DNA from 3 places in the Terrabacter sp. AAH1 genome. Region 2 is predicted to be linked to each of the others. Evidence: predicted binding sites of a transcription regulator. Region 2 holds the regulator's gene; each other region holds the start of a gene.

Region 1 (2,256 bases), on a different contig from region 2:
CACGCCCCACTCGTGCAGCTGGTCGCGGCGGCGCCGGATGACGTCGCGGTTGAATCCCATGAGGAAGCGCACCTCCTCGGGCGACCGGCGCCAGTTCTCCGTCGAGAACGCGTATGCCGACAGGTGCGTGACGCCGACCTCGACGGCCCCAGCGACGACGTCGAGCAGCGACGCCTCCCCCGCCTCGTGGCCCTTGGTGCGCGGCAGCCCCCGCTGGTTGGCCCACCGTCCGTTGCCGTCCATGACGATCGCCACGTGCTTGGGGAGCAGCTCGGCGGGGATCGAGGGCGGCGTGGCGCCGGACGGGTGCGGGAACGGCTTGGCGTACATGGGTCTCCGGATCGGTGAAGTCGGGTTCGATTGCGGCTCAGGCACGCTCGACCAGGCGCAGCGAACGCAGACCACGCTCGATGTGCCACTGCAGAAAGGCGGAGACCATGCCGTTGCCCTGACGACGATGCCGTTCGTCGCTCGCGTCGGCAACCTCCCAGTCGCCGGCGAGCAGGGAGGCGAGCAGCTCGAAGGTCTCGGGCGCGGGTGCGCTCGACCCGGGCGGACGGCATACGGAACAGACGGCCCCGCCCGACTGCACGTTGAAGGCACGGTGCGGCCCGCTCGCGCCGCAGCGCGCGCAGTCGACGAAGCTCGGCGCCCAGCCGGCGACGGCGAGCGAGCGCAGCAGGTAGGCGTCGAGGACGAGCCCCGGGTCGTGCGCCCGCTCGGCGAGCGACCGCAACGCACCGGCGAGGAGCAGGTACTGCTGGGTCTGCGGCTCGTGCTCCTCGGTGAGCTGGAGCGCGGTCTCGAGCATCGAGGTCGCGCACGTGTAGGCGGTGTAGTCGCGGGCGATCGCGTTGCCGTAGGGGGCGAGAGTCTCGACCTGGGTGACGGTGTCGAGGTTGCGACCCTCGTAGCACTGGACGTCGACGACCATGCCGGGCTCGAGCCGCGACCCGAAGCGCGACTTCGTGCGGCGTACGCCCTTGGCCACCGCGCGCACCCGCCCGCGCGTGCGCGTGAGCATCGTGATGATGCGGTCGGCCTCACCCAGCTTGTGGGTGCGCAGGACGATCGCCTCGTCACGGTAGAGGGGCATGCGGCCATTCTCCCCCGCCGCCCGTGGTGCGCCGCACCGCACGCGCCGTCGCCTCCGGAAAGCACGGCGAAGGCGCTCGAGACAGACCGCGTCAGTCGAACACGCGTTCGAGGTTTCGGGTTATCGTGGGGGCATGGACCTCGCTCTCCAGGGTTCGCTGCTCGACCTCAGCGACGCGATGACGCTGCGGGCCGTCGGCACCGGACTCACCCGCCACCACCTCGCGCGCGGCGCGTGGGTCGACGTGCGCCCGGGCTGGCTCGCCGCCGGTGACGAGCTCTTCACCGCCCTGCTGCGCGACGTCCCCTGGCACGCCGAGCGGCGACAGATGTACGACTCCGTGGTCGACGTGCCGAGACTGACCAAGTTCTACGCCGGCGGCGAGCAGCTCCCCCACCCGCTGCTCGACGAGGCGCGCGACGCCCTCAGCGCGCACTACGCCGCCGAGCTCGGCGAGCCGTTCGTCACCGCCGGGCTGTGCCTCTACCGCGACGGCCGCGACAGCGTCGCCTGGCACGGCGACCGCATCGGCCGGTCGCGCGACAGCGACACGATGATCGCGATCCTGTCACTGGGGTCGCCCCGCACCTTGGCGCTGCGCCCGCGCGACGGCGGAGCCATCCCCGGGTCGACGACAAAGAGCTTGCGCTACCCCCTCGGACATGGTGACCTCGTGGTGATGGGTGGCTCGTGCCAGCGCACGTGGGACCATTCGGTGCCCAAGACGTCCGACCCCATGGGACCACGCATCTCGGTGCAGTTCCGTGTAGCCGGCGTCCGCTGACACCAAGGAGATTCCCGTATGCCGTCCAGCCGCTCAGGTGGCCCCCTTCCCTTCCTCGACCATCTCGCGGCCGACTCGGCGCGGTTCCGCGCCGCCCTCGCCGAGGCGCCCGCCGACGTGCGTGTGCCGACCTGCCCCGACTGGGACGCCGACGACCTGCTCTGGCACCTCGCCGAGGTGCAGTGGTTCTGGGGCGAGATCGCCGAACGGGGTCTCACCGACCCGGCCGAGCTCGACGCGATGGACTCCGACCGCGAGGAGCGCCCTGCCGACCGTGCCGGCCTGCTCGCCTTCTACGACCGGTCGAGCGAACGCCTCCACCGCCTCCTGTCCGAGCTGCCTCCCGAGACCCCGCTGTGGATGTGGGCCGACGACA
Region 2 (2,256 bases):
TCGATGCGGCCGTCACTCCGCCCGGGCGCCGACGTCGCGAGCCTCGTCGGCGGAGACCTCACCGAGGTCCCACAGCTCCTTCGTCTGGACGCCCCAGTACGTCGCGAAGAGCACGATGACGACGACCTCGGCGACGAGGACGAGGTGGGCGAAGCCCGTCACGGTCAGCGCCGCGACGACCGTCGCGGCGAGGGCGGCCGTGAGCGCGACGGCGATGGCGAGGTAGATGCGGCGGTAACCGCGACCGGAGTCGTCACCGACGGCCCGGTGCCGCTCCTCGGTGCGCAGCGCGCTCAGCACCATGACGGCGATGACGCCGGCCACCATCGTGGCCGCCGCGATGCCGTGGCTCAGCGCGATGAAGCGGTCGCGCAGGACGAGGAAGAGGGCCAGCTCGACGAGGAGGACACCGGCGCAGGCCAGGGTCACGACCACCGAGCGCGCAGTGGGGCGCGCGGCGGCGTCGCGCACCATGGCGCCCCGTTTCAGGGCCGCCACGATGACGGCACCGATGGCCGCGACGACGACGAGCGACCAGATGTTGTTGCGCACCGCCGCCGCGATCTCGGCGGGCGTCTGGGTGTAGGCGTTGGGTCCGCAGCCGAAGTCGGGCACCGTCGGGACCATGGCGACGACGAACGCCATGAAGCCCGAGAAGTTGAGCAATACGTCCTCCTCGGACGAGTGCCCCTTGTAGGCGATGAGGCTGGCCCCGAGCGCACAGAGGGAGCCGACGAAGACCGTGCGCGCGGGCGTGTAGTAGTACGCGCTGATCGACCCGAGCCAGCAGCTGTGGTCGGTCTCCCACCACCACTGGTAGCCGACCGAGAGCAGCAGCATGAGCAGGAGTGCGATCATCGCGCCACGCAGGTAGCGGTAGGTGTAGACGACATCGCGGGTGCGCCCGGCGGCCATGGTGGTCTCCTCTGCAGGACTCACGTCTCCAGAGTCTGGCGTGGGCCGGGGCGATGCGCCTGTCGGACGCAGCCCCGGCGGCCCGTCAGATGCGGCGCAGGACGGCGGTGACCTTGCCCAGGATCGTCGCGTGGTCACCGTCGATGGGGGAGAAGTCCTCGTTGTGCGGCATGAGCCAGACATGGCCGTCGACGCGCTTGAAGGTCTTCACCGTGGCCTCGTTGTCGAGCATCGCCGCGACGACGTCGCCGTTCTCGGCGTGCTGCTGCTGGCGCACGACGACCCAGTCGCCGTCGCAGATCGCCGCGTCGACCATGGAGTCGCCGTTGACCTTGAGCAGGAAGAGGTCGCCCTCGCCGACGAGCTGCTTGGGCAGCGGGAAGACGTCCTCGACGACCTCCTCGGCCGTGATCGGGACGCCGGCGGCGATCTGCCCGAGGACGGGGACGTAGGAGGCCTCGGGGCGGGCGTCGCCCGAGTCGGTCTCGGTGTCGTAATGGGTGCCGCTGCGGCTGCCGGCCTCCTCCGCCGTCGCGTCGGGCGAGACGATCTCGAGGGCGCGCGGCCGGTTGGGGTCACGTCGCAGGTAGCCCTTGGTCACGAGGGCGTTGAGCTGGTGGGAGACGCTCGAGGGGCTTGCGAGGCCGACGGCGTCGCCGATCTCGCGCATGCTCGGCGGGTAGCCCCGGCGGTCGACGGAGTTGCGGATCACCTCGAGCACTCGCCGCTGACGCACGGTCAGCCCGTCGCCGGTCTCGCGGTCGGGAAGCTCGGTCACGCCCATGGTGTCCCCTTCGTCGGCTCGTCAGACCGTCTGCTGAACGCGGGTCGCAAGCGGCTCGGGAAACCGCTCGGGACCCAGTGTCAGTGGTGGCTGGTGAGGTGTGTGGTGTGAGGAAAGAGTAACGAGGTTCGAACACAGTTGCCAAACACCTGTTCGATGCGTGTCTCGACTTCCTCGAACATACGTGCTACAAATCGTACAGACGTTCTATCGAACACGTGTTCGCCAGATCAGCAGCAAGGGGAGGTCACCATGAGCGCCATCGTCCTCGAGGCCGTTCGTCAGCAGCAGACCAGCGAGCCGCGGCCCGCCGCACGCCCGCAGCTCGTCCTCGTGCCGACCGGGCGCGACGCAGCCCGTGCAGCCCGTGCCGCCCGTGCAGCCCGTGCAGCCCAGCCGCCGCTGCGCCTGACCCGGTTCGGCCGCCTCGTGGTCGCCCTGCTCGTCGCCGCAGTCGTCTCCCTGCTCGCCGTCGGGCTCGCCGGCCAGCTCGCCTCGGCCTCGGGCGAGCCCCGTACCGTCACCGTCACCGCGGGCCAGACCTTGTCGGGCATCGC
Region 3 (2,256 bases), on a different contig from region 2:
GCGGTGGTGACCGGGTTGCCGCGCTCGCCACGCAGGTGGGTGGCGGTGACGAGCCGACAGAGGGCGCCCCAGCCCTCCCCGGGTGCGAGACCGGTGGCGCTCCCCCGGGCCAGCACCGTGACGCGAGGCAGTCGGGGGTCCACGAGCGCCCCACCTCGGACGGGGGTGCGCACGGGACGCTGCCGCTCGGGGCGCTCCGGCCCGAGGGCGAGGTCGACGCCGAGGATCGGGGCGATGTCGTGCTCCATGCAGGAGCGCACGAACTTCACCGCGCCGTAGAGCCCGTCGCGGTCGGTCAGCGCGAGGGCCGGCTGCCCGAAGGCCGCGGCTCGCTCGACGAGCTGGTGCGGCTTGGCCGTGCCGTAGCGCATGGAGTAGCCCGACGCGACGTGCAGGTGGACGAAGCCGTGAGTGGTGGTGGAAGAGGTGGTGGTCATGCTGCTCACGCGGTGTTCGCCCGGCTCCTCGGGACGGGGGCGGGCGAGACGGGGGTGATCGACTGCGGCAGCGGGATCGTCGCCGGGACCCCGAGGAGGTCCTGGACGATCTCGAGGAACATCTCGGCCTGGCGCAGCAGGTCGTCGGCCTCGCGGGCGCTGATGTGACCGCCACGGTCGATGACCGACCGGTGGGCCGAGCAGGCGGCGAAGAAGGCGGCCCACTCCCCCAGCTCGGGAGCCACCCCGGGCAGGACCTGCCAGACGCTGCGCGGCCGGGATCGGGGTGACGGGACGGTGCGGGCGGCGACGAGGGCAGCCGCAGCCCGCAGGGCACCGAGGTGGGAGTCGCGGTAGCGCTCGGACGCATCGCTCGTGCGGCACGCGGACTCGAGGGTCGCGCGGCCCCGCTCGAGCAGGTCGAGCACGGCGGCCGAGATGGGTGGACGTCGCAGGTCGTGGGTGGTGGTCATGGTGGTGGCTCTCCTCTCTCGTCTCATGTCGGCTCAGTCGGAGACCCGGACGAGCGACCACTGGTCGCCCCTCGGGGACTCGTCGTGGGCGAGGTCGTAGACCCCGGGGGCGAAGGACCACCCCGGGCTCGCCTCGACCCGCCAGACGTGCTGCTCGGACGCCGCAGCGACCAGCGTCTCGCCGGGCCGCACCTGCGCCTCGTCGGCCTCGAGCGCATCGCGCCACCAGGCGCGCCGCTCACGCCACTGGGCGAGGACGCTGCGCACGACGTAGAGGCGACCGCGCCAGATGAACGCCTCCGGCGCCGTCCCCGCCGGGGACCCGAGCGCCTTCGCGTCCTTCTCGCCACCCTTCTCCGGACCGACCTCGCGGGCGGTCTCCCACTCCTGCCCTCTTCTCCGGACCCTCACCTGGACGGAGTCACTGAACCTGCGCACCACGACACGTCTCCCTCGGACACGTCGGGCCGGACATCACGACCCGAGCCACCCGCGCCCCACACGAGCAGCCCGACAACCAACCGACGACTTGACTGACGAAACCAACAAAGTTCGAACACTTGTTCGATGGGAAGAGCGTAACCCCCGGCGCCGACAGCGTGTCAAGAACGACCGGAACCGCGTCACGACCACAACCGTCGCCTGCCGTTCACCCTCGCGTCGGCCGACGACCGGAACGGGCGAACAGGGTGGGTCCATGAGACTCGGACGTTTCCTCATCACCCTCACCCCGACCCTGCTCGTCACCGCCGTCCTCGCCACGACGAGCAGCCCCTCCACGGCGACCGCCCTCGAGGCCACCGGCAACCCGCACCGTGCCACCGCCCAACCCCTCGAGCGGGCCCACGCCCACAACGACTACGAGCACGCGCGCCCGCTCGCCGATGCGCTGGACCACGGCTTCACCTCGGTCGAGGCCGACGTCTGGCTCGTCGACGGTGAGCTCTACCTCGGCCACGACGGCCCGGACCTGACCCGCACCCTCCGCAGCCACTACCTCGACCCGCTCGCGAAGCGGTTCCGCGCCAACGGCGGGTCGATCTACCCCGGCTGGAACGGCAAGCTGCGCCTGCTCATCGACGTCAAGTCGGACGGCAGCGCCACCTGGCCGGTGATCGAGCGCCAGCTGTCGGCGTACCCCGAGCTGGTGACCGCCTTCCGCCAGGGCCGGGTGCAGCACCGGGCCGTCACCGCCGTCGTCTCCGGCAACCGCGACCTGCCCGCCATGCAGGCCGCGACGACGCGCCGGTCCTTCTACGACGGGCGTCTCAGCGACCTCGGCAAGGGCATCTCACCGACGCTCATGCCCCTCGTCAGCAACAACTGGTCGGCCGTCGGCTACACGG

The links. Region 2 encodes LexA, which represses DNA repair genes until DNA is damaged. Its sites were predicted from a motif close to TCGAACANNTGTTCGA; they were not measured.
Region 1: ACXR8F_RS21165 (alpha-ketoglutarate-dependent dioxygenase AlkB) is a predicted target of LexA. The motif match lies at 1,192-1,207, and genes of this name have one in related genera.
Region 3: ACXR8F_RS11025 (DUF6504 family protein) is a predicted target of LexA. The motif match lies at 1,463-1,478, and genes of this name have one in related genera.

What each region holds. Positions count from the first base shown of each region.
Region 1 is NZ_JBTJJV010000024.1:4,727-6,982, reverse strand. Features, by position in the region: gene ACXR8F_RS21175 (isoprenyl transferase) at 1-330, opposite strand, end outside; gene recO (DNA repair protein RecO) at 368-1,096, opposite strand; gene ACXR8F_RS21165 (alpha-ketoglutarate-dependent dioxygenase AlkB) at 1,230-1,880, shown strand; gene ACXR8F_RS21160 (maleylpyruvate isomerase family mycothiol-dependent enzyme) at 1,899-2,256, shown strand, end outside.
Region 2 is NZ_JBTJJV010000007.1:45,348-47,603, forward strand. Features, by position in the region: gene ACXR8F_RS12560 (hypothetical protein) at 13-939, opposite strand; gene lexA (transcriptional repressor LexA) at 1,001-1,699, opposite strand; gene ACXR8F_RS12570 (LysM peptidoglycan-binding domain-containing protein) at 1,952-2,256, shown strand, end outside.
Region 3 is NZ_JBTJJV010000005.1:268,175-270,430, reverse strand. Features, by position in the region: gene ACXR8F_RS11035 (DNA polymerase III subunit alpha) at 1-437, opposite strand, end outside; gene ACXR8F_RS11030 (SAV_6107 family HEPN domain-containing protein) at 443-910, opposite strand; gene ACXR8F_RS11025 (DUF6504 family protein) at 944-1,348, opposite strand; gene ACXR8F_RS11020 (phosphatidylinositol-specific phospholipase C/glycerophosphodiester phosphodiesterase family protein) at 1,608-2,256, shown strand, end outside.